DNA from 3 places in the Halobacillus trueperi genome. Region 1 is predicted to be linked to each of the others. Evidence: riboswitches for the same ligand, from Rfam matches in the RefSeq annotation. Region 1 holds a riboswitch; each other region holds the start of a gene.
What was found. A riboswitch is a leader RNA that binds a small molecule or an ion and turns the genes downstream of it on or off. The one in region 1 is predicted to bind S-adenosylmethionine.

Region 1 (10,489 bases):
ACGTACTTGTATGTTCATCTCGTCCATTAAGATTTGTGCTGTTGTATCTCTGGTAATCCCCGGAAGAATGTCATCCGATACAGGAGGAGTGTACACATCCCCGCCACGGATAATGAATATATTTGCTGTAGCTTCCTCACTGACATTCCCTTCTTTCGTTAGAAGGATAGCCCCATCATAGCCATTGGTAGTCGCCTCATCATTCGCCAATGCCGAATTCATGTAGCCTGCTGTGGGTTTGGTTTGGGGAGGAATCATATTACTACCTATTCTAGTCCATGAAGAAATACATACCTTTAAATATGGCTTCGGTTCATATTCTGTATAGTGTGTATAGATAGCCAAATGATTGAAAGGATCATTTAAATCAGGTCGCAACGTATTGGCTCCCTTGAAACAAATGGGTCGAATGTAAACATCTTGAGTGACTTGGTTTAAGAGCAGCAATTGTTTTGTTATGGAAGACAATTGTTCTACAGAATAAGGGATGTTAATGAACAAACTCTTTCCGGATCCGTGCAACCTTTTCATGTGATCTTCTAATCGGAAAATAAATAATTCCTCTTTCTCATCGTTCCAAAAAGCTCTTATCCCATCTATGCAGCCCAATCCATAATTAAGACCTTTATTCTTCACACTGACACTCAACATGCGTTCATCTACGAATCGATCTTTATCAAACATAAAGACCACAGCATTCACACCTTTTCACAGAACTTATAATCGAATGATGGTCATGGATAGCCATCAAACACATAATCTCGTATGGAAGAAAAGGATACCATCGTTACAATTTATTTTTGATCTCTTTCATAAAAGCTTCACCCTGTGTACCTATTGATTGACTCTATAACATATGTCTGTTTTAAACGAATTAATACAATCACTAAAAATCATAAATCCTTGCCCGCCTCTTCTGTCCTCCTTGTAAAAGAAAGCTATATACTTGAAAGCAAATATTTCTATGGATGAATTACCGAACCATCTGATTGACGAATCACTAACCTTTGTAAATCACTCGTTTTTGATGCCTGACCCCCACCTAGCTAAAGTGGTAACGTACTGGGGGTCAGGCACCAAAATAAGGCACCAAAATAAAATGAATCAGAATAAAGTCCAAAACTTTTTCTGAAAATTCCATTGATTCTTCACTCATTTTCCTGTATTGTAAATCGCAAGCGAAATAATAAACGCCTAATTTTCAACATGAATGTTCAGTTTGATCCCTAATCCAGGCATACGTCTTACGTAAAGGGCTCAACTGCTGCTTTTCCAAAAACTACATAATAATAAAACTTATCCAGAGAGGTGTAGGGACTGGCCCTTTGATACCTCAGCAACCAGCCATCGGCACGGTGCTAAATCCAGAAGGTAGTAGTGATACCTTGAAGATAAGGAGACTCTTTATACATAAAGGACCCCCTTATCCAAGGAGGTCCTTTATTTTTTTTTGAAGTAGAAGAATGACCGTGGGGCTCAAAAGGATTGAAACAATTCCAGCCCATACCCATCCAGAAAGTCAGCGTGTCTCTGTAAAAAGGGCATTAGCTTTCTTATAAATGAATGACTCTTAAAAAAAGGAAAGGTTGTGGAATGAAATGAAACGATCATTAGAACAAAGATTACAGGATGGACCCGTTATTTGTGGAGAAGGATACTTATTTGAATTGGAGCGCCGCGGCTATTTACAGGCGGGTTCTTTTGTACCTGAAGTAGCTCTCGATAACCCCCAGGCACTAAAACAGACGTATCGTGACTATATGCTCGCAGGCTCCGACGTCGTCTTAGCCTTTACCTATAACGGCCACCGCGAGAAAATGAGAATCATAGGCAAAGAGGATTTATTAGAGCCTCTTAACCGTCAGGCCATACGTCTAGCCAAAGAGGTTGCCGAGGAGCACCCTGAGGAAGAAGCACTCGTAGCCGGGAACATTTCCAACACGAACCTGTTCAACCCGGATGATCCTGAAGCTGTTGAAAAAACAAGAAGCATGTTTGCGGAGATGATCGGATGGTGTAAGGAAGAAGGCGTAGATTTTGTGAACGGAGAAACCTTCTATTACTATGAAGAAGCGCTGATCGCTCTCGAAGAAATTCAAAAACAAGATCTCCCTGCCGTGATCACATTCGGTTTAATGGGTGAAAATATTCTGCGAGATGGCTACGAAGTAGAAGAAGCCTGCCGCTTATTAAAAGAAAAAGGCGCCCTTGTAGTCGGGATGAACTGCTTCCGCGGACCAGCAACGATGCAGCCGTATGTAGAGAAGATCCGTCATACGGTGGACGGTTATGTAGGTGCTCTTCCCATTCCATACCGCACGACGGAAGAACACCCTACCTTCTTCAACCTGCCGGACGGTGGCTGTGCTTGTACACTACCAACGGAAACAACGTTCCCAACGTCCCTGGATCCGCTCTATACGAACAGGTATGAGCTTGCGGAATGGGCTAAAGAAGCGCACAGCATTGGTGTAAACTACCTGGGACTCTGCTGTGGAGCTTCTCCGGCTATGCTTCGTGAAGTGGCAGAAACCGTCGGCCGTACAGCTGTAAACTCCACGTATTCCCCGGATATGAAGAAACACTTCCTGTTCGGCAGTGACGACACACTGCAGGATCACATTACAAATTACAAGACGAAAGCATAACTCAAACGCCTGTCCCAAAATAGGGACAGGCGTTTTTCATAGATTCATTCTTTTTTGAGCGTGACAGGTATTGGTATCTTTTATTGTAATAATCGAAATTAAGACAAACCAATGATCCCTCTTATACTTTGGATTTAGAGTCATATACAGGGTAGTCACTATACATATGTAATAAAGAGGATTGCTCTTTTATGCAATAGGTAAGTGCTGAAGTTACCGCCGGGCTTTTCGCCTGCTGGAGCCAGTGGAATACTTCTTATTACTCCTACACTATGAACCTAAACTAATCTATGCTCTAGTATTTGGTAAATATCTACATACAATTCAATCAAAATAATGATACGAGGAATTGAGGCAGATTATACAAATTGTTTCAAAATACCGCTTGAAGAGGAAAAGAAGATCATTTTGGAGTATGAGTAGATGAAGAAGAGGATTCGAGAGGAAATCAAATTTTAAAGAAAAAATAAGGATTGGAATAGTATAAATCTATTTAAATCTCTGATTGATACGATCCAATCCTTCTACTTTCGATTTTTCTACATTCAATTCCCTTTTTAATAAAACATTTTCTGCTGTCATCCCTGCTAATATAGAAACTCCAATAAGCGTTCTTAATGCGTCTGGCTCAGAGATTATATAGGTAACGGCGAAAACTGAAGCTGCCGCCCCAATAAGGAAGTCAGCCAGAAATCCTAAATAAATCCCCCTGGGACGTGCTCTTTTTTTAGGGAAGATCAACACTTTTCCATTTCTCATTAAATGAGAGACAATGCCTGTCATCCCTCCAATACACCCAGCAATAATTAGCGTATTCATAAGAAATTTTCCCCCTAGACTAAAAAAGCGGCGGTTGGTAGAAACTTAGAAACATACGCTACTATGCACTAAATCCTCAACCAAGCTCGCCGCTCCGTTTAAGTCTGTTATTTTTTTAAATACAAATGTCCCACTATAATGAACACCTTAGCTACAGTTTACACTATTATTATCAGAAAATAAATACTATTTTTCAAAAAAATGTCTGGAATAACAACTTATGTCAGCTTAGACGATGGATTTTATTTAACCATTCATGGATCTGATCTTCATAATACCTAACTTCCTTTTTCGATGTAGAATCAACTAAATCCTTTCTCAATTGTTGATATTCTTCCAATTGGGGCTTGGTTATGGGAAGCTCATTGGTTGATTGAAGATTGTCTAAGTACATTTGGATTTCTCCAAAATAATAGCGGCTTTCCTCTATCGATTCAGCATTTTTAAAGGAATTCATAAGATCGTCATAGGTTTCTTTTTCTTTTTCGTTCATCATAATCAATCGTCGGCACCTCCTCTGGATTTTACTGAACGGGCGCATAACACTGAAAAGAAAATACCACGAAAAAGCAAGATTCCCTTCTAAAACTAAATGTATTTTGTCATGAACACCGATTTATACTTCATACCCATTATACAAGATTTTCTAACGGATATTGTTAGTCCCTTACAAATTTTCTCACATTTTAAATAAGAAGCTATGTATTCATAAGAATAAAAAAGTACACTTCCCTAACAGAGAAAGTTCACCAGATATAGAATGTAACTTTTGAATGTGTCCCCAGCCTTATCCGTATTTCGTATGTAATGCCGATTCATCATATAAATGACAAGCAATTCAGTGTACAAGGAAAAAACCACTCCCTTGAATGAAAGGAGTGGATTTAATACATGAGAACAACATTTCTTAAACAGTGTAGCAGCATTCCTTATTCAAAAGACTCTGCCACTGTGATCAGATCATCTTTTGATAAGCCGTCTACCTTCCCTTTCCATTCATACATGATCGATCCATCTTTCCACATCAACCGTTGAGTCTCCCCTTCGTTCCCAGCATATTGCCCTGTTTGGTCACCGATCGATACCTCTTCTGTCTCTATGTCCTGAGAGGAGATTTCGCCATCCTTAACAGTCATCAATTCCATCGTTTCATTCGTTTCAGCATGAAAGATGAAGGTTAGTACGGTATCCTTTTGCTCCATAACTCCAGCTTCTATTTCTACACCGTCCACTTCAAAAGGCATGATTGTCGGATACTTAGGCTGATAGGCTTCATCCTCAGTCCGACTCACTAACTTGGAACGGTCGTATTCGAATAGTCCATCCTCTGTTTCAACGGCCGTATCGAAAGCGTGCAATAGTGTTTGAATGTCATTGTAGTGGATTCGAGTAATTTTCCCCTCTTCGTTCGTATTCACTCTTCCACTGACATCCGCTGTTTCACCATTGCTTATAAGGATTTGCATCTCAAAATCATAAGCGGTTTCTGTTTCCTCGCTCTGCTCAACGCTCATATTGCCAATTTCCATCTGAACATCGTTTCCATACGCCTTTTGGTGAAAGCTGCTAAGCAGATTGGTGTCCACCGCCTGAGTCATAAACTCTTCTGTGAAATAAGACTCGAATTGGGCCATGTAGTAGTTAGAAATTCCTTCATAATTATCCTCTTCATACAAACGTTCTAATTCTTTTTCAGGTCCTGAGAATATTTGCTCCAGTACCTTTGTGAGATCACCCTCCGTCGTATTTTCCTCTTCCGTATTTTCACCCGAAGACTGGGTAGATGCGCAGCCGGCTGTAATAAAGAGCGTAATCGCAATAAATAGAAATTTTTTCATCATAAAGATAACCTCCGTTCTGCCTTCTTTACTACAAGTACGATTACGAACGAAGTAAGTTTCAAAAAATGGTAATAAAATAGAAATTACCTGTGAAAAAACTCCTTTTTCGCTATACGTTCTCAAAACTGGGCTTCCATTTCATAAAAATCCATAAATCGAATAAATCCCATATCCCCACTTCGGTTACGAAGATAGCTCCTTGATCACCAAAACTGTAGACTCAAGATATTCCACTTAAAATATTTGTACAGAAAAGTTTTTGTATAAAGACTTATGAAGTTAATTTTGGTGCATGACCCCCACCTGGCTTGGTTACTAAGCCCCCCCCTGGTTGACGGGAAGATCCTTTGTTGGTATACTTAAAATTAATTATTCTTGTTCGTTTACGATTGAAAGCAAAAGTAACTAGTAAGTCACTTTCGTCTGGAATGAATATGCAGAGCAATAATAGTAATACATTGTGGATCAGTTCCACGCAGGAGGTAACAATTTATGTTACAAGGTAATGTTAAATGGTTTAACGAAAGTAAAGGTTTTGGTTTTATTGAAGTAGAAGGGCAAGATGATGTATTCGTTCATTTCTCTGCTATTCAAGGCGAAGGTTTCAAAACATTAGAAGAAAACGAGACAGTTTCCTTTGAAATTGTTGAAGGTAACCGTGGACCACAAGCTGCTAACGTTCAAAAATAATCGTTACTAGTTAAAAAAGAGACTTCCGAATTCGGAAGTCTCTTTTTTTATAGATGGGCTTTGGTTAGGTAAGATTTAGAATTCAATTCAGAACTGGGAATATTATTTCTTTTAGTAAAACTTATATTCCCACCGAGAAGAACAGCTTCAATACCGAATCATCATAAATGCACAAAACTCCCAAGACGCGTTATTCTATAAACGCGCTTCTGCATCTTTGTAAAAATGCTTCTATCGAGGCGTCACGTTGAATTCTTTGGTGCAAAGCCTCTCGAAACAGCTAAGGACTTCACGTTTTTTAGAGGTTTTTTGAAGACACTTGTCTTAATAAGAGTCTTACTCCAGTTTTGCCCCCATTAGCGAAAGGCTTGAATTCATGATAAAAATTAGGTATCTGGCTCTCACCCTTCTAATTCAATTCTTTATACATAATCACATGAGGACCAATTGGAGGATAATCAAAAACGTCACCAAAAGGCTTAAAACCCAGCTTTTCATAATATTTCTGGACAGAAGTTCTTCCTTTACACCAAAGGAGGTCAGCTTTAAGGTTTTTCAAATTCTTCTCAGCGAAATTTACTACTTCTCTTCCCGCCCCCATACCTCTAAACTCTTCCACAGTAGCCATAGCCCTTAATCTGTATTGATTAGAGCTTTGAAATTCAGGATGTGATTCAAGATAAAAAGAAGCCACACTTATCAAGCCCTTATCATTAAACGCCCCGATATGAAAAGCATCATCGTCATGATCTGTATTATATTGACATGCTTCGAACGGTTGATGAGGTCTAAGTATTTTGTGTCTAAGATTATAAATTTGTTCTGCTTTCACTCTTTGTACTTTCAACTTGATTACCTCCTATTAACAGTTGAGTTTTGTATTCTTATATTGGTAAAGAGAATTTTATCCTTGCTACAGAAAAGCCCCCGTTTATGTAAGACTCAGATTCGAGATATCTCTTACTCCTCTATTACTATCGCACCCGTTAACACAACAAGGTAAGATTTAATCTTCATTATTCTCTTCTTTATAGTAGTCACCTTCCGTAAATTTATCATAATTTCCATCATGTTCTCTTTTTACTATAACAACTCTACCATCTTCGTTTGAGGTGTATATTTCTTCACCAACTTCTAAAATATTGGATGAAAAATTATCTTTTGGCACTACTTCTTTATCTACTTTTTTATTAACTTCTCCAATTTTATCTGCGACTGTAAAATTATTATTTTCAATATCACCTTGCCAAGTGTACTGTTTTTCATCAATTATTAAATATCCACTATAAGAACTTTCCGAACTTCCACTATTACAACCAGACAACACAACTAAAACAAAAGTAGGTATTAGTATAGATAGAATAACTTTTCTAAGCATAACAACGCCCCCTTTACTGAATGAGACGATGGAATTTATAATAAGTTTCAAATTAATAGTCCTTGTTGTACTATTCTGCTCCCTCATCATGCTCTGTTCATTACTTACAAAGCGAAGATCGTAGAAGGTGCTATACAAATATTACATAAAGATGAGATAGATGAAATTAAGTGGATAGATATAAATACCGCAAATAAACTAATGCCTTACCATGCTGGCGGGGTAGAAAGTTTGCTTAAATCATATGCTCCGTATACATTCCAAGGTTAAGAGTTCGTTTGATAGTTCGGATATAATATCTTGAAGTCAAGTCTTAAAGAAACAGGGTATTTCTTATATAAGTGAGACATTTAGATGATTGAATTTGAAAGGTGAGTACATAGAAAAGTGAAATTTGAGACCCAAAGGTTAAAGTTTCGTAAGTACAATGATGAGGATTTCGATTACTTATTCTCTTTATTATCAGATCCCAAAATGGTTAGGTATATAGGTGATGGAAATACAAAAGACACCAACAGCACCAATAACTTTTTAAAGAGGATTTATAGCACATATGATGTTGACAACTGGGAGCTGTCTCGATAAGAACGGTACAGGTATTGGTCGGATACCATACTGCTCTTTTGTGCAATTAAGATCAAGTGATGAAATAACTATTAGGTATCACATCGTCGTTCATGTACTGCTATGGTTTTAACATATCCTTTGTAGCGTTCCATTTTTCTTGCAACTCTCTTATTATTGAGGACCATGGCTGCTCTATCGGAACAGGTTGGTCGATTGGTATTTGGTGGTTAATGGACACCTGCGTCCTTCCGATAGTAATCAAAAGACTGCTAAAGTCTATCTTACCTTCTTGAAAATCAAAATAAGGCTTCACTAAACGTGTGTGGATGACCCTAATTGAATCATCAATAGAACGTATCTTATCATAATCCTCTCTTATTAATTCAATAATATATAAGTTGTTGAAATAATAATCATATTCATCCACCCATTTAATCACATCGTCCACCAATGATCCATAATGGAAGAGAAAATAATCTTTATTAAGTTTGTCAACTTGACCAATTGATTTTTCTAAGTGACTAATCGTGACGAGTTGTTTATATAGAGTGGGGACTCCCCTTTCAATGGAACCCAGGGTTTTGTTAAATCCATTCAGCATCTGAATACGTATTAAGGTTTGTTTATGTTTCTGCTCCTCCACTGCGCGTATTTGTTCTTCAAACATACTAGCTTGAATATCGGCGCTTTGCTTTGTAGCCTTCCAAACAAAATAAGTAAAGACCCCAGTCACAGTACCCGCCACCAAAGTTTCAAATAGTGATTGAACTGTAATGACTTCTCTAGTGAGAATTGAAAACAACCCAGATAAGATTAATAAAAAAAACAAAATAGCAGAAAAAAGAGCAGTCAACGAGACAATATCCTTAGAAATCTTACGGGCTTTCATTTACATATTCCTTTCGACAATACGTGATATTTATGTTTTTTTGTTGGTTTGACATCGCTAAATAACACTGTCCTTTTCTCAAAAGTTCGAGACACCTAGAATCGCTCTACTACTACTAAAGTGCTCGTTTGTTTGATTAGTTAATTCCCTTTATTATCCTATAACTCTTCGAATGAAATTAAAAGGAATAAAGAGAATTGGTAGATTCTAAGCAGATAAGGGCGCATAAAACCGGAACGGGAATCCGCTCCGGTTTTTTTTTTTGAAATAACTATTAGGTATCACATCGTCGTTCATCTTGATTATCTGTTGTCACATCGAGAACTTTGTTAAAGAGACTCAGTGTTTCGTGGTTGAATAGAGGACCTATCTCATCTTTGGAGTTGTTATCAGGGGATGCGCTATTCAGTCCCACAGCTCTATGAAAAATTCAACCTCTATCATCTACCGCTTTAGCAATCCAAGCCCCACCGTCATGAGCAGCTTCCCTCCACAGGAATAAGGGTAAACATCTACGTCCACCTCTCGGGGTTCACCAATCAACATAGATGTTGTTTTTGAGGAGATAGCCCCTTCGGAGCGACAACCTAAATAACTAGAAGTTTCTTTGCAAGTCATCCGCGATGGACGCGGCCTTTGCGTGATACCGGTGCGTCTTATTAATTAGGAAAAGCCCCCTTTACTTGAAGACTTGATATCATGATAGCTCATTAAATTTTCTTATTTTCAACCTCGAATTCTTTCATTAAACTTTAATTGGCACAGATATTCGCTTTCTTGCCTCAACTAACCCGCTTTTTACAATATAACATTCTACATAATGGTTACCTTTAAAAGATGTTGGTTCAGAGTGCGTTTTCCCACCCTCGAAGATTTGTCCCCTAATGCTATCTTGTTCTTTCGCAACTTCTCCTTCGTTTTTCACCTTCCAAAAGACTTTATAGGGATCAGGAACATCTGTGTCAGAAATGTAGAATTCTAAAGAGTAGCCTGGTAATAAAAGTTCTCTTCTTCTCAAAATCATACTAAGCACCCCTATCCTCTTCCCTCTATGGGTCACTGCACAGTCAATTTCCAAGCGATATTTTTTTAGGGAACTCCCGAAATAATGAGTGATGAATTCCTCTGTTTCTCGATAGTTTAGACTCTCTTGTGATGAAGTGTAAGACGCATGGGCTTTTTTCAATGCACCAGCTTCACTTAAGGATTCTTTTTGCTCTGTCCAGTATGAATGGTTAAAAAAACCCTCCCATGCTTCTATGGCTTTTACATGTGTGCAATCCGGTTCAAATAGGATGTCTAGTTTTGATAATTGATCAGAAAGGCGATTATACAAATTCGTCATCTTATCGTTATCGCTGCTAACGAGGTTTAAGCTCTTTGAAGAATCTGTAGGGTTTTTGACCTCTTTGTTCCATAGTAATCGATTCTTAATTTCTTTAAGGGAATAATAGAACCGCTCATCTATTCTTTCATATTCCTGGATTTTTTCTTCTGCCAAGACACTTAAAATTAAACCTCCAGGCATTTTCTTCCAATTTCCCGGTCTTGATTTACTAAACATCTTAAGCAAGCGTATGATTTCACGCAACCTATAATTGTGGTTTTTGTTTTGCTGATTGAACCACTTTGTAATGGACCGTGGGTCTCTCTCTCT
Region 2 (10,489 bases), on a different contig from region 1:
TACCGGCTATTGTGATTGGTCTCCTCATGGGGCTTTACGGTCCGATACGGCATTTCCTGTCACCTCTTATCATGGCGTTAATGCCGATTCCGACGCTTGCGCTTCTGCCTATTATCATCATTTTATTCGGTGTCGGGGAAGTTTCTAAAGTGGTGACGATTGCCGGGAGTGTGTTTTTCCCTGTCGTCATTAATACGGTAGCGGGTGTTGTGAACATCGACCGCATTTATTTGGATGTTGCGAAAAATTATGGCGCAGATTCGAAGCAGTTCTTTTTTAAAATCGCTTTACCGGGTTCGCTGCCGGTCATGCTTGAAGGGATTCAGATGGGGCAGGCGATTGCGCTTCTGACGATTGTCGCGGCGGAAATGATGGGAGCCAACTCAGGTATTGGGTATTTGATCTGGACGTCGTATAAAGCCTTTTTATTGAAAGAGATGTTTGTCGGGCTTGTGCTCATTTCGTTCTTCGGCTATTTGTTCTCAATTATTCTTCGAGGACTGCAGGCCAAACTGCTGCCATGGCGCTAACTGATGAAAGGAGCGACAGGGGATGGAGGCTAAAATATCGATTAAGGATTTAACGAAGGTGTTTTATAAAAAAGAGAGCCGTGTGACGGCACTCCAGGATATTTCACTGGATATTGCGGACGGGGAATTCGTCTGTCTCGTCGGACCGAGCGGTTGCGGGAAGACGACGCTCTTAAGAATTTTGGCTGATTTAGAAAAGCCGAGCGGGGGATCTTTTTCGATTGCGAAGAGCAAAAAAGAACGGCCGCTGCAGTCGATGGTTTTCCAGGAACGTGGTGTCATTCCGTGGTTGACCGTTGAAGGCAATGTCAATTTCGGGTTAAAGATGAGACATTTGCCTGCAGACGTGATTAAGGAACGGACGGCTTATTACTTGAATAAGGTGGGGCTCGATAAATTCGCCAAGCTCTATCCGAAAGAATTGTCCGGCGGGATGAAACAGCGCGTCAGCATTGCCAGAGCGTTTGCGAACGATCCGGAAATTCTCCTCATGGATGAACCCTTTGCCGCGCTCGATGAGCAGAATAAATTCATTCTGCAGGAAGAACTATTGAATATTTGGTCGGAGACGAAGAAAACGGTCTTATTTATCACCCATAGCATAGATGAAGCGCTCCTACTTAGCGATCGGATTCTGTTAATGAGCTCGCAGCCCGGCACGATCATTGATGAGAAGCGGATCGATCTGCCGAGGCCGAGGAATATGGAGCAGGTACGGGCGGATCCTTTGATGGCGGAACATTTTGTGGAGATTTGGAATCATCTTCAGGATGAAGTCCAGCGTTCGCGTAAATAGTGAAAGAAAGGGGATTGGAATCCCATGGTGAAAAAAGTATGTCATCTGTTTTCTTTTTTGTTTATCATCTTTGTGTTGTTCGGCTGTGCTTCTGGTGAGAATGGGGAAGACACGGGCAGTGTTGAAAATCCTGACGGTGACTTTGCTCCATTAGACAAGAAGACGACGGTTGTCATTGCCGAAGATGGAGCTGCCTCAGGAGCCGGGTTTTATATCGCTGAGGAAAAAGGCTATTTTGATGATTACAACATAGATATCAAGTTCACGACATTCGCCAATAGTGACGACATGCTTCCGGCGCTGGCGGCGGGCGAAGTAGACATTGCCGGCGGCGTTTCAACGGCATCCTTTTTCAATGCCATTGCCCAGGGCATTGATGTGAAAATTATTGCCGATAAAGGCCACTATTTTGATGGCAGCTCCTATTTCAGCTTTGTCATTCGTGAAGATCTACAGGATGAAATCAAAGATTACAGCGACTTGAAAGGGAAGCGGATTGCTGTTTCATCGAGAAACGCCGTGGATGATTATATCTTCCAGCGCATGCTTGAACACGCTGGGCTGACCGAAGACGATGTAGAATTTGTCCTCATGTCTGACTTTGGGAACATGCTTGCTGCGATGGGCAACAAGTCGATTGATGCCGCTCTTCAAATTGAACCACTGATCACTCAAGGGGAAGCGCAGGATCTGCACGTTCGTTTCGGTGACGCCACAGATTTCGCTCCGGATGCACAAATTGCGATGGTGCTTGGGTCGCCTGATTTTATCGAAAAAGAAACCGACGTATCCGTACGTTTTATGGCGGCCTACCTGAAGGGTGTGCGCGATTACAATGATGCGTTCCTTCACGATGAAGGCCTTGATGAAGTGGTTGATATCATGACTAAGCATACGGCATTGAAAGACGCTGACGTGTGGAAAAAAGTAGGCGTAACTGGGCTCGACCCGAACGGGGAAATGTTTATCGATGATATTAAGAAACAATTCGAGATGTATGACGCGAACGGCGCCATCAGTGGAGATATTGACTTCAATGATGCCATCGACACCTCTTTGTCTGAAGAAGCGATGGAAGTCATCGGGCGTTATGATCGATAACACTTTTTCTGAAAAAACACTTGTCATCGAATGGTTTTTATTGTAAAGTAACCATTAACTCAATTGAATAATTCTTATCAAGAGAAGCAGAGGAACTGGTCCTGTGAAGCTTCAGCAACCACCAACATCGGTTGGCCGGTGCTAATTCCAGCAAGTGATGATCACTTGAGAGATAAGAAGGAATGAACGTATACGATTCAAGAGCCTTCTTATGTGAGAAGGCTCTTTTTTGTTTGCGACCTTCTTGTGGATCAGGAACTTTTCTCGGGATAAAACCAACTATTCTGATGAGTTATATAAAAAGGAGGTCAAATTATGACAAAACCATTGAGCAATGCTTTCGCACTTATCCCATTTGCGATTTTTATTTTACTTTTCATTGGATCAGGAATCATCACAGGGGATTTTTATAAAATGCCTGTACTTGTCGCCCTGTTCGTAGCGATCCTAGTCGCGTTAGCTATGAACCGTAAAGCGGATTTCCAAACGAAAATATCCCAGCTGACGAAAGGGGGAGGACATCCGAACATCATCTTAATGGTCATCATTTTCCTGCTTGCGGGGGCTTTTGCTGCCGTGGCATCCGGAATGGGAGCGGTTGAATCGACTGTCAATCTCGGCTTAACCTACCTGCCGGGCGGTTGGATGGTCGTCGGATTGTTTGTCATCGGCTGCTTCATCTCGATTTCCATGGGAACATCCACGGGTACGGTTGTGGCTCTTGCTCCAATTGGATTGGGTGTCGCGGAGCAGACAGACATCGGACTTGCCTTGGTGATGGGGGCGATTGTCAGTGGTGCGATGTTTGGGGACAACCTTTCTGTCATTTCGGATACGACCATTGCTGCTGTACGTACACAGGGAACAGAAATGAAAGAGAAGTTCAAAGCGAATTTCTTCATCGTTCTTCCCGCAGCCATTGTTACGGCTGTAATCTTTGGTGTGATGACGGCAGATGCCTCAGCTAGTCTGTCGGAGAACTACACGTACAACATTGTGGAAATCCTGCCCTATTTAGGTGTCCTTGGATTCGCGATTGCTGGGGTGAACGTTATATTTGTTCTTATTGGAGGGATTGTTTTTGCCGGTGGAGTTGGACTTGCGCTTGGAAAATTCTCCGGCATGGAGTTTGTAACTCTCGTAGGGGATGGATTTACGAATATGCAGACACTTGCCATGATTGCGATTTTGCTGGGTGGACTTGTAGAATTGATCCGAGCAAATGGAGGCATTGAATTTTTGCTGCAAGCCGTGAGCAGGAAAGTGAACTCCAATCGCGGCGGGGAACTCGGCATCGCAGGGATTGTGACGGCCGTCAACTTTTCTACTGCGAACAATACGATTTCCATCATTACAGCAGGGCCTCTTGCCAAACAAATATCTGATGAATATGGCATTGAAGGGCGTCGCTCTGCAAGCATTCTCGATATTTTTGCCAGTTCTGTTCAAGGGATTATTCCTTATGGCGGACAGATTTTAGCGGTAGCGGGTGTGGCGAGCATTTCTCCTGTTGCGATTGTTCCGTTTTGTATTTATCCGCTGCTTACAGCCGTGGCCGGGCTTTTAGCCATTGCTTTCAGATATCCGAAATTCACTGTTGAAAAAGGAAAAAGAGAATTAAAAAACGCCTCTTAAGAGGGGAGGGCACCTGATTTGGGTGCCTCTTTTTATGTACTTTTTTTACGCTTATTTTAAAATTATCTGTCATAATATTTTAAAATGAGTCGATTGGAATAGTAGGAAAGCTTTGGAAAATAGGTAAAAAGAGAACGATTAGGGCCTTAAGTGGTATAGACGACTATATCTATTTCCGTTACGCTTTTATTACAAAATGTAAACGTTTACAACAATATTTCTCCTGTACCGACTTTATAATGGCACTTGTTTTAGAAAAATGTTTTGCAAAAGGGTCTTTTTGGATAGGAAGGCACCTTTTACAAATAGATAAATCAAGGAGGAATGGCGAATGAGAATGGCGGGCAAATGGATGTTGATCTTTACACTGACCATTGGCATGATGCTGCCGTCGTGGTTGATGGGTACAAAGGTGGAAGCTTCTGAAGATGACGGATTATCGGATTTAATCATCTTTGAGAATGTACCGCAGGCAGATGTAACGATGGAAGGGAATGAGTTTACTCTTTCCGCACTGAACGTGTATGAAGACGGACATTTCACAAAGGTGAATGAAGGACTCGTTTGGAAATCGAAAAATTCAAACGTTGCCACCGTCGAGGATGACGGTACAGTCACTTTTACAGGGCAGCCGGGACGAGCGTGGGTGACGGTATCGAATGGCGATTTCGAAGATCGGATTGCGCTTGATTTTAAACCGGACCGCTCAACAAAAGGGAAACCGAATTTCAAACCGACCATTCAAAAGCAGGACGGTGATCGCTATGACCTCGTTCAACATGCACTTGCCAACATGACGATGGAGGAAAAAGTTGGTCAGATGCTCATGCCTGACTTCAGGAAGTGGGAAGGAGAAAACGTTACGGAAATGCTCCCTGAAATTGAGGAGATGGTACAGAAATATCATCTTGGCGGAGTCATTTTATTCCGTGAAAACGTTGTGACAACGGAACAAACAGCGAAGCTTGTCTCCGATTATCAGGCGGCTTCAGAAAAATACGGCCTGCTTATGACGATCGACCAGGAAGGCGGAATTGTGACACGTCTTCAATCAGGAACGGACATGCCTGGAAATATGGCCTTAGGTGCCACTCGTTCGGAAGAAATTGCTGAAGATGTAGGTTCAGTAATCGGAGCTGAACTTGAATCCCTCGGCATCAACATGAACTTTGCCCCCGTCATGGATGTGAACAATAATCCTGATAACCCTGTCATCGGCGTTCGTTCTTTTGGTGAAAATCCAGAGCTCGTCGGAAAAATGGGTGTAGCTTATACGAAAGGCCTGCAACAGCACGGAGTAGCTGCGACGGCGAAACACTTCCCTGGGCATGGGGATACGGCGACTGATTCCCATCTTGGGCTTCCTGAAGTCCCATACGACCTTGAACGTTTGAAGGAAGTTGAACTGTATCCGTTCCAACAGGCAATGGATGCGGGGATTGATGCGATTATGACCGCACATATCACATTCCCCAAAATTGATGATACAAAAGTGATTTCACAGAAAGATGGTACTGAAATTGCACTTCCTGCTACGCTTTCTAAAAAAGTACTTACTGGATTAATGCGTGATGAGATGAATTATGAAGGTGTTGTCGTCACGGACGCTTTGAATATGAAAGCAATCGCTGACCATTTCGGACCGGTCGATGCCGTTATTCGTGCGATCAATGCCGGAACAGACATTGCGCTCATGCCTGTAGGTCTCGAGGAAGTTGCTGCAGGGGTCTATGAGGCTGTAGAGTCTGGGGAAATTCCAATGGCTACGATTGAAGATTCTGTCGAACGGATCCTTACATTGAAGTTGAACCGAGGTATCATTAAAGAAGAAACGCCTCAACCAATTGAGGAGAAAATCGCAGAAGCGGAAGAAGTCGTCGGCTCTGGGAAGCATAAAGCTGTTGAAAAAGAAGCGGCTGAGCGCTCGATTACACTCGTGAAAAATGATGGTGTCCTGCCTTTAGACGCATCAGGTGATGAACAGGTAGTGGTGATTGGGAACACATTTATCGCTGACCTTGCTGATGCTGTCTCCGCGCATCATTCAAACCCGACCTTGATCAGCACGAGTAAAAGTGAGCTGACGGCTGAGCAAAAACAGACGGTAGCTGAAGCGGACAAAGTCATTTTCGGAACATACACGTACAATGTGTCCACGCGTTCGGCAAACCATTCTCAAATGCAGTTGATGCAAGAGGTGATGGGGAGCACAGATGCAGAAGTGATCGGTGTTGGTATCCGAAACCCTTATGATGTTATGGCATATCCGGGCGTGGATGCTTACATCGCACAGTACGGATTCAGAGATGCAAGCTTTGAAGCAACAGCCGCTACGATTTTCGGCGAAAACAACCCGACCGGACAATTGCCTGTGACGATTCCGGGTACAGATGGTGGCGTATTGTTTGAGTATGGTACGGGATTGAGCTATTAACAGTGTGAACATAGAGGGGCTTCTTGCCCTTCTTCATTATAATCAAAAGGGAGAGGGTTATTTTGAAAAAATGGTTGATGCTTGGCGTCATTTTAATCATGACATGGTCGACGTTCTCGGTCGTTTTCGCTGATCATAATGGCAACCCTGGGAAGCACAAAGGGCACGATAAAAAAGGAGAACCTTTCAAGCTTGGGGTGGAAGTTCTCTTAGATGAAGAAAAAGAATTGATTGAAGGCAAGAATGTGGGGCTGATTACAAACCCGACCGGAGTTGATCAAAACTTGAACAGCATCGTAGATCTGTTACACAACGATGAGGATGTCAACCTTACGGCGTTGTATGGCCCGGAACATGGGGTCAGAGGCAGTGCTCAGGCTGGAGAGTATGTGGATTTTTATATTGATGAAAAAACAGGAGTTCCTGTGTACAGTCTTTATGGGAAGACACGCAAACCGACCCCGGAAATGTTAGAAGACATCGATGTGTTATTGTTTGATATCCAGGATGTAGGCACACGTTTTTACACGTACATCTACACAATGGCTTATGCGATGGAAGCGGCTCAAGAAAATGACATTCCATTCATCGTGCTGGACCGCCCGAATCCACTGGGTGGAGAAAAGGTAGAAGGACCTGTGCTAGATGAAGATTACAAGTCCTTCGTCGGAAACTACCCGATCCCGCTTCGCCATGGCATGACGGTCGGAGAGCTTGCGAAGTTGTTCAATAAGGAATTTGAAATTGGTGCGGACTTGACGGTTGTGGAAATGCAGGGATGGAAGCGCGGCATGGACTATGACGAGACAGGTCTTGAATTCGTTGCACCTTCACCGAACATGCCGACCGTGGATACGGCTTTTGTTTATCCAGGAGCGGCTTTAATTGAAGGGACGAATGTGTCGGAAGGCCGCGGAACGACGAAACCATTCGAATTGATTGGCGCGCCTTTCATCAATAGTACAGATCTGGCGGCAGAGATGAACGCCTACAACTTACCAGGGGTAAGGTTTAGAGCAGCATCCTTTACACCATCCTTCTCGAAGCATGCAGGGGACTTGACGCATGGGGTGCAGATCCACGTAATTGACCGTGAAGAGTTCAACGCTGTGGAAACGGGAGTCTATCTTGTGAAGACGATTCATGACATGTATCCGGAAGACTTCGAGTTCCGTGCAGAAAACTCAGCAGGCGTTTCCTTCTTTGACCTTTTAGTCGGGAATGGCTGGATCCGCGAAGCGATCGAAAACGGCGAATCCGTCGAAGACATGAAAGATCGATGGGAAGATGAGCTCAAAGACTTCAACAAAGTAAGAAAACATTACCTCCTTTATAAAAAATAATAAAAGTGATAAGGGAGAATTTGACACACCAGGTCATCCATATTATGGATGACCTGGTGTGTATATTTTTTCCAGTAAGCGGCAGTTGTTGAGTCATCGGTCTTAAGTGGATGCGAATTTGTTACAAGAAGAAGCACTTTATGATAAAATTTGTAAATATTCATACATATTTGACAAATAGAAAGTGAGGTAATTAGCATGGGTGCACAATCAATGTTAAGTGGGGCGTGGAGCCGCCTTTGGACGATGCACTACGAGGCGAAGGATTTATTGAGGTTTACGGTAACGGGAAATGGCGGCGGATCTTCGACGGTGACGCAGACGAACCAAAAGACGGAAGGGCATGACCCGGGCCCATCCTTTGATACGCGCCAAAAAGTAGGGCTTTTTTTAGGGCCGGTTTTGTTTGCGCTTACACTACTGTTTCTAGAAGCGGACGGATTATCGCAGAGTGCTGTCGCTGTTTTGGCCAGTACCGTTTGGATTGCCACATGGTGGATCACAGAAGCGATTCCGATTCCTGCGACATCCCTTCTGCCGCTGATTCTTTTTCCTCTCACCGGAGGACTTGACGGTGGGGCAACGGCTTCCTCCTATGGCGATAATACGATATTCCTTTTTATGGGTGGTTTCCTCATTGCCCTTGCTATGCAAAAGTGGAACCTGCATAAGCGGATGGCCTTGTTCATCATCGCATCTGTAGGGACAAGCACAGAACAAATCGTGCTTGGTTTTATGGTTGCAACGGGGACGTTGTCGATGTGGATCTCCAATACAGCGACGGCAATGATGATGGTCCCGATCGGCATGGCGGTCATCTACCAAGCTTCTGAGCAGTTGAAGAAAAAAGGGGAAACGGTCGATCACGACAATTTCAATTTCGGAAAAGCTGTCATGCTCGGGGTCGCCTATAGTGCTTCTATTGGTGGACTTGCCACACTAATCGGAACACCTCCCAACACGATTTTCAAAGCTGTTGTTGAACAAACCTATGGAATTGAGATCAGCTTTGCTGGCTGGATGGCGTTCGGTGTTCCGTTGACGATTCTATTCTTAGCACTTGCCTGGTTTTATTTAGTGAAAATTGCTTTCCCTATGAAAATTAAAGAACTGCCTGGTGGCAGAAAAGTGATTGGGGAAGAGAGGCGTGCGCTCGGGCTAATGAGTGTAGAAGAAAAAATCGTCATGACCGTGTTCGCTGTGACAGCGGTGGCGTGGATATCCCGATCATTTTTCCTAGTACACATCAATGAAAATATCAACGATACGATGATCGCGATGAGTGCTGCGATTCTCCTTTTTCTCATTCCTTCCAAGAACAAAAGAGGGGATTACCTCCTGGATTGGGACACAGCGAAAGGACTCCCGTGGGGAATCCTGCTTCTGTTTGGGGCGGGTCTTGCTATTGCCGCAGGATTTCAGGAAACAGGGCTTGCCGAATGGATTGGGACGCAGCTAACGATTTTAGAGGGCGTCAGTTTAATTTTGATCGTTGTCATCGTTGCAGCACTAGTCATCTTCTTAACGGAAATTACATCCAATACAGCTACAGCGACGATGATGTTTCCGATTATGGCCTCTTTAGCCAGTGCTATCTCGGTCCACCCTTACAGCTTGATGATTGCAGCGGGTGTAGCAGCAAGCTGTGCTTTCATGCTGCCTGTTGCAACCCCACCGAACGCCGTTGTTTTCGGAAGTGGCTATCTGAGAATTCCAGACATGGCAAAAGCCGGGCTGTGGCTGAATATTGCAGCCGTCATTTTGATCACAATCGCTATTTATTTCTACCTGCCATTCGTTTGGGGCATCGATCTCACAACATTTCCCGACCGTTTTAACTCATAACAGAGGATGATGGATATGGAAGCCTTACAAAAAAACAGACAACCCTATACGCCAGGACAAAGTGAATTTTGGCGCGTCACCATTGCCTTAATGTTGGCTTCCTTATCCATTTTCTCAACGTTGTACGTTTTTCAGCCTTTACTCCCTGTGTTTACAGACCAATTCCAAGTGTCGGCAACAGAGTCCAGTTTACTCATGTCAGCTTGTGTCATCGCCATGGTCGTCGGTCTATTCATTCTTGGTTTTTCTGCCGATCGATATGGCCGTGCGGCCGTCATGAAGGTTTCCTTGTTTATAACAGCAGGAACCCTCATCCTTTTGCCGTTCACTCCGACATTCGGGTGGATGGTTGTAGTGAGATTTATACAGGGGTTCTTTTTAGCTGGTATCCCTGCTGCGGCGATGGGATATTTAGGAGCAGAGGTGGCTCATAAACACTTGGGTCTGGCTATGACCTTATATATTTCCAGCAATGCCTTGGGAGGAATGGGAGGAAGAGTCGTAGGTGGGTACGTGACGGATTTGTTTAACTGGCAGTCGACGTTATATATCTTTGCTGCCTTCGGACTGCTATCTGCTCTTCTATTTTTAGTCCTTTTTCCAAAAGAGCGCTTCTTCGAAAAAACAGATCAGGCCATCAGTGATGATTTGAAAGGGATGCTTGTCCATTTGAAGAGCCGTTCGATGCTCGTCTTGTTCTTGATGGGGGTTCTCCTTCAAATTGTCTTTACGGCGATTTGGACTTATATCCCTTTTCATTTACAGGGAGATCCGTTCAACTGGTCCCTAAAATGGATTGCCTTCA
Region 3 (10,489 bases), on a different contig from region 1:
TGAAAAAGTTCAGATGAACCACAAAGAAGACAGTTGATCCCTTATACGGAGGGCCACCGTTACTTGCAGCTCTCCTTTAAATTAAAACTCACAATTGCTGAAGAATATTACTACCTATCACGCTCCAAATAATCTTTCAATCGATCAAGAGACCGATAGATATCTTCCTTGATTTTCGGATTATAAAAAACGGCCGCCGGATGATAGAGGGGAACAATGGTATATTCTTCCGCAGACTTTCTATATCCCCCTTCTTCTTCCTTCTGGACAGGGGTACGGATGGCTTCACCAACGACATCACTGATTTTCCCTTTGTCACCGGTCAACCGTTCATAAGCCACTCCTCCAAGAGCGATAATGATGTCAGGCTTCATTTGTTCAATTTGATAATCGAGAAGTTTGGCATGAGCATAGATTTCTTTTTGATTTGGTTTGCGGTTAGCTTTCCGTTTGCCTCCCATACCCTTCTTGTTCGTCTTCACCCATTTGTAGGGCCGGCTTCTTATTACACTCGTGATATAAACATCTTCTCTGGCCATACCGAGATAGTCGAGCTGTTTGTCCAGTTCATCGCCCGCCCTTCCAATAAAGGGCTCCCCTTTAATCGCTTCATTTTCACCAGGTGCTTCGCCGACAATCATGACCCTGCCACGATCATCCCCTTTGCCAAGAACGAAACCTTCTACATCATAAGGTTCCATCCTCTTTTTTGCTTCATTTACTAACCGTTCGGGCCACTCCATCCACTCACCCACCTTTCGCTTCACATCTTCCTCTTCTATTTCTTTCGTCTAGAGTCGAAAAAATTCTAATCCATTGGACAAACAACTTCCTCCACTCCGGGGAGCCAATTCTTATCATTTCATTTGAAACGCTAGATACGTAGTAACAAAATAGCTCACAATAATTAAGAAGGAAGGAATCAAGTAATTCCATGCACGAACATTCTTGCGTGTAATACTGTAGATGATTAATAGAATGAACACGATGGACGTTATCCCTGTGATCATGTTTGCAGGAGACGATTGTTGTAAAAGATTCCCTTTAAAGTAAATAAAATCTGTAATCGCAAGAATCATCAGGTTGAAGGCATTACTTCCGAGCAACGAGCTGATTCCAAGATTGAAGTTCCTGAGCTTGAGCGCTGTCCCTACACTGACAGCATCAGGTAATGACGTGCTGATCGCCACTAAGAATGCACCGATAAAGGACGCACCGATCCCCGTTATGACGGATATCCGCTCAGCCGTAATGGTCAATACGCTACCAATAACCATAATTAGAAAAGCATATAGAACAAAGCGCCAAAGCACCTGTTTGTATGAATAGTCCTTGTATCGTTCATTTTGTCGTTTCACTTTTCTACCTTGGTATTCTGTCCGGTCATTGATGAACTTTGAACCAACAAAGTAAAGAACCACAATGACAATCGACGTGTAACTAATGTGGAAAACATGGGTCGGCAAGGTCAAACTCAAACCGGCCATGACGATGAGTGTCATAAAGATCACAAGCCAGCCATATAACTTACTTTCCACCGTTGCATGCGTCAATATTTGATAGCGGCGATAGACAATGTCAAAAATCGCAAGACCCATGATGTTGAACAGGTTGCTTCCGATCAAGTTTCCAACAGCCAAGTCAGGGCTGTCGATGACAATCGCCGTAACACTTGAGGTTAATTCAGGCAGCGAGATGGCTATACCAATGATCGCTCCCATGAAAGCGGAAGATGCTTTCGTTTTTTCTTTTACCGCATCCCCAAATATTGCAAGCCTTGAGGCTATGAAAAAGGTTAAGATTCCTGATATAAAAAACAGAGCAAAAATCATCCAGTCGCTCATAAAAAAACTCCTTCAAATCAACTTCAATATGGCATTTTTCAACCATTCCCTTCCCTCTGCCCCGGTAAACAGTAAATGAATGGAACGCGAGAAGTCTTCCCCCTTTCTCATACAGAAAGCTCAGTGCCTCCGCGGCGCTGAGCTTTCTTTTACTGGTGAACGGGTTCTGTTTCTCTCTCTTTAATCAAGTCGGCAGTCAGCTGTCCCGACAATGTTACCATCGGTACACCTCCACCCGGGTGAGTAGAGCCACCGACAAAATAAAGGCCGTCGTAAATTTGACTCTTGGATGGTATCTTAAATCCACCATTGGACTTGCGGTCAGCCGCTATCCCGTAAATAGAGCCACCGTTCGGGCCATATAAGGCCTCGAGATCTTCAGGAGTAAAACGATACTCAAACTCAATTGAATCACGCAACCCTTCCATGCCCATGCGCTCTAACTTATCCAACACCGTTTCGCGGTAGGCATCCCAGTCGATCGGTTTACGCTTTTTGTTTTCGAGCGGCGGAACGTGCGTCAGTACAAAAAGATTGTCTTTCCCTTCAGGCGCTTGCGTTTCATCAGACCTTGCCGAAATTCCGATATAGATTGTCGGATCATCCGCAGGCTTCCCTTCTTCAAAGATCTGTTTGAATTCTTTTTCCGGATCTTCGGAGAAAAGGAAGTTATGATGCTTTAAGTTCTCGAATTTACGATCCGTTCCAAGCAATAGCACAAGTCCTGATACGGTCGGGTCGAACTTTTTCTCGAGAGCTTTTGTTTCTTTCTTCACTTTGGATGTTTGTGGAGCCAGCTTCCGATATGCCGGGATGACCTCAAGGTTAGAGATGACAACATCCGCTTCGTGAATCGTTCCCTCAGCCGTTTCTACACCAATAACACGATCACCATCAACGACAAATCGCTGGACTGGAGTATTCAATTCCACATCGATACGCAGCTCTTCCATAAGACGTCCCATACCTTCAGCAATTTTGTACATGCCGCCTTTAACATAATGGATGCCAAGCCCAAGCTGAACATAGACAAGCTGATTTAAAATAGCCGGTGTAGCGTAAGGATTGGATCCTACATACATCACAAAATAATTGAACAGCTGCTCCAAATATTTGTTATCAAAGTGCTTGTGCGTCGCTTTCGCTACCGTATTCATCGGATCCATCTGGAATAATTCACTTAATTTATGATGTTTCTTCAAATCTTTCAAGTCTTCGATACTATATTTATAAAAACTCTTCATACAGAGTTCATACATATCCTGACTGTAGGACAAGAAATCGGTCAGCTTTCGGTTCGGCCGTTCCGTAACCTTGGCCATCTCCTCAAGCATATTAGGTAGATCGCTCGTTACGTCGAGTTGTGTGCCATCTTCGAAAAATGTGCGCCACTGCGGTTCGACACGTTCTACAGTGATATAGTCCTCAAGACGGCGATGCACACTTTCAAATAGCTGCTCAAGAACCCAAGGCATCGTCAATATGGATGGTCCAGTATCAAACGTGAACCCTTTCCCCTCTCTGCGGTTCAGCTTTCCACCTATGTTGCTGTTTTTTTCAATGATTTTCACATCATAACCATCTGCTGACAGTCGAATTGCTGCTGACATACCACCTAAACCTGCTCCCACTACAACCGCTGTTTTCTTTTTCAAAACCATCCACCTCCAAAATTAATAGACAAAAGGAATCAGCCGGTACCTCGAACGGCACCATTTCCTGTACCTTTCCCCATGCTGCTCCACGAGCATCGCTTCTTCGAGCTTAATTCTATGTAGTAATGCGATCGTCATGAAAATTCCACATAGGAGTGCTGCATACAGGTTGCCGAGTCCTGAACAAAACCCAATAATGATGAATAAAAGCCCTGTATAAAGAGGGTGTCTGAGCAGACGGTAAGGACCACTACTTACGAGGCGGTCTCCTTCTTGAACAGAGACATTGCGCGTAAATTGATCTTTCAGATGAAGAATCCCCCAATATCTAAGACCTACTCCAAGGGCGTATAAGACCAACCCCATCCACCAGATTCCTCGATGATGAATAATCCCAATGTCCCATTCCTGCATAAAGAGAGAAAATACGAGCGTCACGACCACGGCCGCGAGGATCAGCAGAAAAGAGCGGCGTTCATAAGAACCACTTTCTCCCGACCGATCATTTCTGAAGATAAAAAACTCTGCCAGCCAAAAGGCCGTCACTACTAAAAACAATCCATCAAACAGGGTCATGGAGCACCCGCCCTCTCTGGATACTATCTTCCATTGTTCCCTTTACATTCTGCAGATAAACCGTAGCTTCCCACTCATTTTCAAACATTCCGCCCCCTTCCTACCCTCGCATAATTGTTCAGTTTCCATTACAATAGCAACAATAATGAAAAAGGGGTTAAAGAAGTTGGACATTTTTTATAGTGTTTTTATCATTTCCGCAGTCATCGCCACTTTCTTAGTGATCTTTAAAAAAATTACAAAGTCCACGTATTGGACAATGGCGATTGTAGGCGTCTTATACATAACCATTCTATTATTCAGTTTTTTCTACGATTCTCCTTAAAAATTCTTGTTTTGTTTATTGATAGCTTCACGGATATGATAGAGTTCCGCGTACATGGCCGTAGCATACACACTGATGATACTTAAGAACATAGAAAGGACGAAAACGGAACCATCAAGACCGAATCCGAGAACGGATGAAAATCCTATGATAGCACCAATAATGACACCGATTCCTGTTAGAAAGATTATTTTTTGTAACGTCACTGAATAAAACATCGTATCACCTCTTCCAAGTTATCTATCTGTTACTATACCCATCAGAGGCTTTGGATACACGTCACCCCTCTCCCATTCTTCCTTACTTATATTCTGCTTTCTCAAACGAAACCCTTTATGTCCAAACAACAAACCTAGTAGCTTTCCATAAAAAAAGCCCAGCTACCTCAAAAGGGCAGTAGGACTCCTCTTATTTTTAATTCCCAACCTTCCACAAACGCTCCTTATTCTTGAAGTATCAGTTTCGAGGCTTTTATTGAGTGGATGGGGGCTGCGAGACTCCCGCGGGAGAAGGAGATAGGCAAGATCCCGCAGGACGTAGTCCGAGGAAGCTCGTCGCTCCCCCACAGGAAAGTGTTCAAATGCGGAATCGCACTGGGAGTGTCTGGGCGAGGGAGCTAGACGAGTTGCTTCCCAGCCACCCCTATCGCTCAACTCAGCAACGAACCCCTAAACATCTCGAAATCAAGTCTTCCACTACCCTGCCATTTAGTTTAATAATTTTTAAAGGAAGAATAAGTCCATTGGAGATATAATTTTATAAAAATAAAAAAAGTGCAACCAAAAAGGTTGCACTTTTGTTTATTATGCTTTATGCTTCCATACGTTTGGCATCTTCATCAATGCCGTGTTTTCTTTCAGATTCAGCGACTACGACGGCACATGCTGCGTCACCTGTGATGTTCAAGGATGTACGTAACATATCGAGCAGTCGGTCGATACCAATAATCAGCGCGATTCCTTCGACAGGCAGGGATACTTGGTTAAGAACCATAGCTAGCATGATCAATCCTACACCAGGGACTCCCGCAGTACCGATACTCGCAAGAACTGCCGTCAGAACGACCATGACCAGTTGCGCAAATGCAAGATCTGAACCATAAACTTGAGCGATGAAAATCGTCGCCACACCCTGCATAATCGCTGTACCGTCCATATTGATGGTTGCACCTAAAGGCTGGACAAAACTACTGACAGGCTTCGGTACATTCAAGTTTTCCTGTGCTGTTTTCATGGAAATCGGTAGCGTTGAACTACTGCTTGACGTACTGAAACCGACCGTCATCGCAGGGAAGAACCCTTTGACGAACTTGATTGGATTCATCTTTCCAAGGAAAGCGACCGCAGAACCGTACGTCACCACTCCGTGGATGATCAACCCCAGGATGACGACAATCATGTACATCCCCATCCCTTTCATACCGTCGATCCCCATCGTTCCGATTGCAGAAGCGAGGAGACCGAAAGCACCATAAGGAGCAAAGCGCATGATCAAGTTTACAAGGAACATCATGATTTCATTTCCTTGTTCGACAAGCTTGTAAATCCCTTCTGTCTTCTTGCCTAGCATCGCTAGTGCGAAACCGATAAAGATAGCGAAGGCAATAATCTGAAGCATGTTCCCTTCTGTCATTGCCTGAATCGGGTTTGTTGGGATGATGTTCGTAAATGTTTCAACGACACCAGGCGCTTCTTGAGCTTCATACTCTGCACCGGCAGGGTTGATATCAACATTTCCCGGTTGGAAGAGATAGGCTAGAGAAATCGCGATACTAATTGCAATCGTCGTTGTGACAAGGAAGAATGCAATGGTTTTCCCACCGATTCTACCTAGTTTCTTAGGGTCGCCAAGAGAAGCGGTACCTAGGGTGATAGAAAAGAACACGATCGGTACAACCAGCATTTTAATGAGATTTAAGAATACCGTACCTAAAGGACCGAAAACATAAGCATCTAACGTACTGAACAGATCCGGTGCAGCTAAATGCAGACCCAGGCCTACAATCGCACCAAGAATCAAACCTATAAAAATCTTGGTTGTTAGTTTCATGAAGTAACCTCCTACAACATTATGAAAACGCTTACTTATTATTTTGTTTAAAAAGTGAAAAATTTCAAAGGCGACATGTACCCAGTCATGTCAAAAAAGCATTAAAAAAAGACTTACTTACAATATGGGGTTCGGTACCTTTGAGCCTTGATATGAATGTGTTTCAGGCTCGTCATAGATGGTTGCAACCAGCGCGTGTGGAAATGTGCTTTATAAATTATAACATAGAATGAGTGAAAATTGAATAGAATTTGATGGCAGTTTCTTATACAACTATGTTCCAGTTGGTGTTGTACAACTTTCAATGGCCATTGAAACCGCGGGATACATAGTCATTTCTAGATTATGAGAATGTTTAGAATTTATTACATATTCATGAACTCCCCTTTATCCATGCATATAGTTTTATCCCGTTGCATAAAAAAACGGCCGCCTTTGCGACAGCCGTTCTTTATCAAGAATCCACTTTTTCCGCTTCCTCAATTCCCTCCGCAAACTTTCCCACTGATCTGGATTTTTGGAAGCTCTTCGATAAATTCTTACAGAAACTTTAGCCTTTTCCAACAGTCCATAACACGCTTTTGCTGAAAAACTTCCTCCGTAATGACCTATAGTGATGAACATTTTTTCAGCCCCATGTTATATCCTCTATTGTTGGGTTTTAGATTTCACATGCGTACGTATCGATGGTTCCCCGTAAGCGCTGGGCTTCTTTATACGTACAACGGTTATGAACCACCTCAAGTCCTGCTTCACTTGCGATCTGGGCCGCCTTCGGTGCGATGACGCCTTCTTGCAGCCAGAAGACGTCCGGACGTATATCCGCAGCTTCCTTAGCAATTTCAATGGCTGCTTCCGGACTGCGGAATACTTGGACGACATCGACTTTGAATGGAATCGATGTTAGATCTGGATACGCCTTCTCTCCAAGTACTTCTGTTTCTCTTGGATTCACAGGGACGATTTGGTACCCCAGCCTCTGCATTTTTCGAGCCAGACGATGACTCGGACGTGAAGGTTTTCCGCTCAACCCGACCACCGCCAAACGTTTTGGACGCGTTTCTCCATCTTCTTTGGTTTTGGAGGAGCTTAAAGCCCAATTGATGACTCCTTCATCATTTTCAGTAATCGCCGTTTGTTCCGTTTCTCTTCCTGTCGCTTTTGCAATGGCTCGATCAAGGTCATTGATCAAATCTTTGCTCGATTCGAGTCCTATAGATAAGCGAATCAATTCCTCTGTCACTCCACTTGCCGCAAGGTCTTCGACGGACAATTGCTGATGCGTCGTTGAAGCTGGATGGATGATCAATGATTTCGCATCTCCAACGTTTGCTACATGAGACCAGAGTGAAATATTATTGATCACTTGTCTCCCGGATTCCCTTCCGCCTTTGATGCCAAAGTTAACGATCGAACCATATCCTCCATCAAGGTAACGGTTGGCTAGCTCATGAGCGGGATGTGAGGGTAACCCTGGATACGAAACCCATTCCACATCAGGATGACCTTGTAAGTATTCCGCGATCTCCTGGGCATTGTCCCCGTGCCGGGCGACACGTAAATGCAACGTCTCCAACCCTTGCAATAACAAGAAAGCATTTTGCGGGCTCAAACATGAACCAAAGTCACGAAGCAGCTGGACACGCAGTTTCGTAATATAAGCAAGTGTTCCGAAATCGGCGGTATAAACGATTCCGTTATAACTGTCATCAGGCTCTGTGAAAACCGGATACTTGCCGTTTCCCCAATTGAACTGTCCTCCGTCTACGACAACTCCTCCAATGGCTGTACCGTGACCACCAATCCATTTCGTTGCAGAATGGATGACGATGTCGGCCCCGTGCTCAATTGGCCGGCATGTATAAGGGGTGGCGAATGTATTGTCAATTAAAAGGGGAAGGTCATGATCATGAGCTACGGCCGCCACCTTTTCAATATCCAGCACGTGAAGACTTGGATTTCCGATCGTTTCAGCGAAGACAGCTTTCGTTCGGTCTGTAATGGCTTTGCGGAAATTTTCTGGTTCCTCTGGGTCGACAAAACGGACTTTAATGCCATATCGCGGTAAAGTGTTAGCGAATAAATTATAAGTCCCGCCATAAAGGTTTGATGCGGCAACCACTTCATCTCCTGCACCTGCGATGTTCAGGATGGATAGAGCAATGGCAGACATTCCGGACGCCGTCGCAACGGAAGCGACTCCACCTTCTAGGAGGGCCATCCTTTTTTCAAAAACATCAACGGTCGGATTTCCGATACGGGAATAGATATTTCCAGGTTCATCGAGGGCAAAAAGGCTCTGGGCATGTTCTGTGTCATGGAAAACATAAGAGGTCGTTTGATAAATCGGCACCGCCCGAGATCCTGTCGTCGGATCGGGAGACTGTCCTCCGTGTAAAGAAATCGTATCTACATCATAGCTTTCAAATGAATTCGTCATGATTATTTCCTCCTCAAAAAGTTTTCTATTCTTATAGATATAGTTGTCTTTAAGCGTGTAAAAAGATTATGGACCTTTTTCCGAACAGCAAAAAACCCTCTTCCTAATAAGAAGAGGGTTTGTCATTTCGATTCCTCCTCTTATCTTCCAGATCAATCTGATCTGTAGGACTTAGCACCTTTTCAAACCGATGTTTGAAGGTTGCCGGGCTTCACAGGGCCTATTCCCTCAGCCTCTCTTGATAAGAGATGTATGCAGTTAATTGATTATGTTGAGAATTATAACGGACAAGAATCAGAAAAGTCAATTATTTTCGACAATTTATTTTTCCGAATCTGTTATCGCTTCTTTCAGCTGTTCAATAATATCTTCATGATCTTCAATTCCGATCGACAAACGAATCACATAATCATTGATGCCGATTTTCTCACGTTCAGCATTCGATAACGCACGATGAGACGTACGTACAGGATATGAAACCGTCGTTTCTACGCCCGCCAATGTAGGAGCAATTTTCACCCATCCGAGAGACCGGAAAAACGCCTCGATATCAATAGAATCATCAAGCTCGATGGTCACAATGGCTCCGTTTCCTCTTTCCGATACCTTTTCAGGATAATAGACGGTACGGACCGAATCATGGTCACCAAGGGCTGTTGCTACTTGTTTTGCATTGTGTGATTGTTTCTTCATCCTAAGACCTAAAGTTTTGGCTCCACGTTGAGTAAGCCATGCTTCGAAAGGGCTGAGATTCGCACCAAACGTGACAACTTTTTGGGTAGCGGCCTGAACCAAATCCTCATTCCCGACCAGCACTCCGCACGTCACGTCACTGTGACCACCTATATACTTCGTCCCACTATGTACGACAAGGTCGACGCCACGCGTGTACGGCTGCAATAAGTATGGGGTCGCGAACGTATTATCAACCATCGTTTTCACATTCTTTTTGCGAGCAAGAGCGACGAGGCCTTCAAGATCTTCCACCCGTAAAAAAGGATTTGAAATCGATTCCGTATAAAGCAGCTTCGTTTGGTCTGTGATCGCCTCTGAAACCTCCTCCAGATTTGAAAAAGAAACCATCGTTACATCAATCCCGAACGTGGGCAGCTCTTTGGTGATCAGCTTGTGTGAACCTCCATAAACATCCTCTGCGGCAACGATATGATCCCCGGGTTTTGCAACTGCGAGAATGCCGGCAAGGATGGCTGACATTCCGGATGAAGACGCTACTCCGGCTGGTGTTTCTTCCAGTTCAGCAACGGTTCCAGCAAGTTCATCTGTATTGGGGTTGCGCTCTCTCGTATATAAATAAGGGCTGTTTCCCTCATAATAACTTTCCAAGTGATCCAAATCTTTGAATGTAAAGGCGGACGTCTGGTAAATCGGTGTACTCTTGCTATTCGGTACAAGGCTTTGATCCGCCTTATGGTGGACTATTTTCGTATCAAAAGATGTATTCGTCATCGTTCGTCTCCTCTCTCTATCACTTAATCAAAAATTATATAGAACAAGCTGGAATATTGTCAAAGTTTTGCGACATATTCACGAATCGCTTGGAAAACATACCGCTCATATCCTTTCTCATGTGGGACAAGAT

Region 2: linked by a shared signal. The riboswitch ahead of DYE48_RS10505 (Na+/H+ antiporter NhaC family protein) and the one ahead of DYE48_RS11690 (homocysteine S-methyltransferase family protein) in region 1 are both predicted to bind S-adenosylmethionine.
Region 3: linked by a shared signal. The riboswitch ahead of DYE48_RS18755 (PLP-dependent aspartate aminotransferase family protein) and the one ahead of DYE48_RS11690 (homocysteine S-methyltransferase family protein) in region 1 are both predicted to bind S-adenosylmethionine.

Annotation. Positions count from the first base shown of each region.
Region 1 is NZ_QUAE01000008.1:89,661-100,149, forward strand. It holds gene DYE48_RS11685 (branched-chain amino acid transaminase) at 1-684, opposite strand, end outside; SAM riboswitch class I at 1,294-1,398, shown strand; gene DYE48_RS11690 (homocysteine S-methyltransferase family protein) at 1,599-2,648, shown strand; gene DYE48_RS11695 (DUF4257 domain-containing protein) at 3,138-3,467, opposite strand; gene DYE48_RS11700 (hypothetical protein) at 3,691-3,969, opposite strand; gene DYE48_RS11705 (DUF4367 domain-containing protein) at 4,397-5,308, opposite strand; gene DYE48_RS11710 (cold-shock protein) at 5,801-5,998, shown strand; gene DYE48_RS11715 (GNAT family N-acetyltransferase) at 6,408-6,845, opposite strand; gene DYE48_RS11720 (hypothetical protein) at 7,005-7,376, opposite strand; gene DYE48_RS11725 (hypothetical protein) at 8,062-8,832, opposite strand; gene DYE48_RS11730 (nucleotide-binding domain-containing protein) at 9,578-10,489, opposite strand, start outside.
Region 2 is NZ_QUAE01000007.1:22,842-33,330, reverse strand. It holds gene DYE48_RS10520 (ABC transporter permease) at 1-530, shown strand, start outside; gene DYE48_RS10515 (ABC transporter ATP-binding protein) at 553-1,326, shown strand; gene DYE48_RS10510 (ABC transporter substrate-binding protein) at 1,351-2,427, shown strand; SAM riboswitch class I at 2,499-2,606, shown strand; gene DYE48_RS10505 (Na+/H+ antiporter NhaC family protein) at 2,743-4,062, shown strand; gene DYE48_RS10500 (glycoside hydrolase family 3 protein) at 4,394-6,496, shown strand; gene DYE48_RS10495 (exo-beta-N-acetylmuramidase NamZ family protein) at 6,559-7,839, shown strand; gene DYE48_RS10490 (SLC13 family permease) at 8,053-9,684, shown strand; gene DYE48_RS10485 (MFS transporter) at 9,700-10,489, shown strand, end outside.
Region 3 is NZ_QUAE01000026.1:3,671-14,159, reverse strand. It holds gene DYE48_RS18795 (hypothetical protein) at 1-37, shown strand, start outside; gene DYE48_RS18790 (uracil-DNA glycosylase) at 111-767, opposite strand; gene DYE48_RS18785 (sodium:calcium antiporter) at 858-1,844, opposite strand; gene DYE48_RS18780 (phytoene desaturase family protein) at 1,994-3,505, opposite strand; gene DYE48_RS18775 (methyltransferase family protein) at 3,518-4,075, opposite strand; gene DYE48_RS21275 (hypothetical protein) at 4,242-4,400, shown strand; gene DYE48_RS18770 (hypothetical protein) at 4,397-4,618, opposite strand; gene DYE48_RS18765 (dicarboxylate/amino acid:cation symporter) at 5,211-6,449, opposite strand; gene DYE48_RS18755 (PLP-dependent aspartate aminotransferase family protein) at 7,111-8,889, opposite strand; SAM riboswitch class I at 9,027-9,137, opposite strand; gene DYE48_RS18750 (trans-sulfuration enzyme family protein) at 9,211-10,356, opposite strand; gene DYE48_RS18745 (NUDIX hydrolase) at 10,416-10,489, opposite strand, start outside.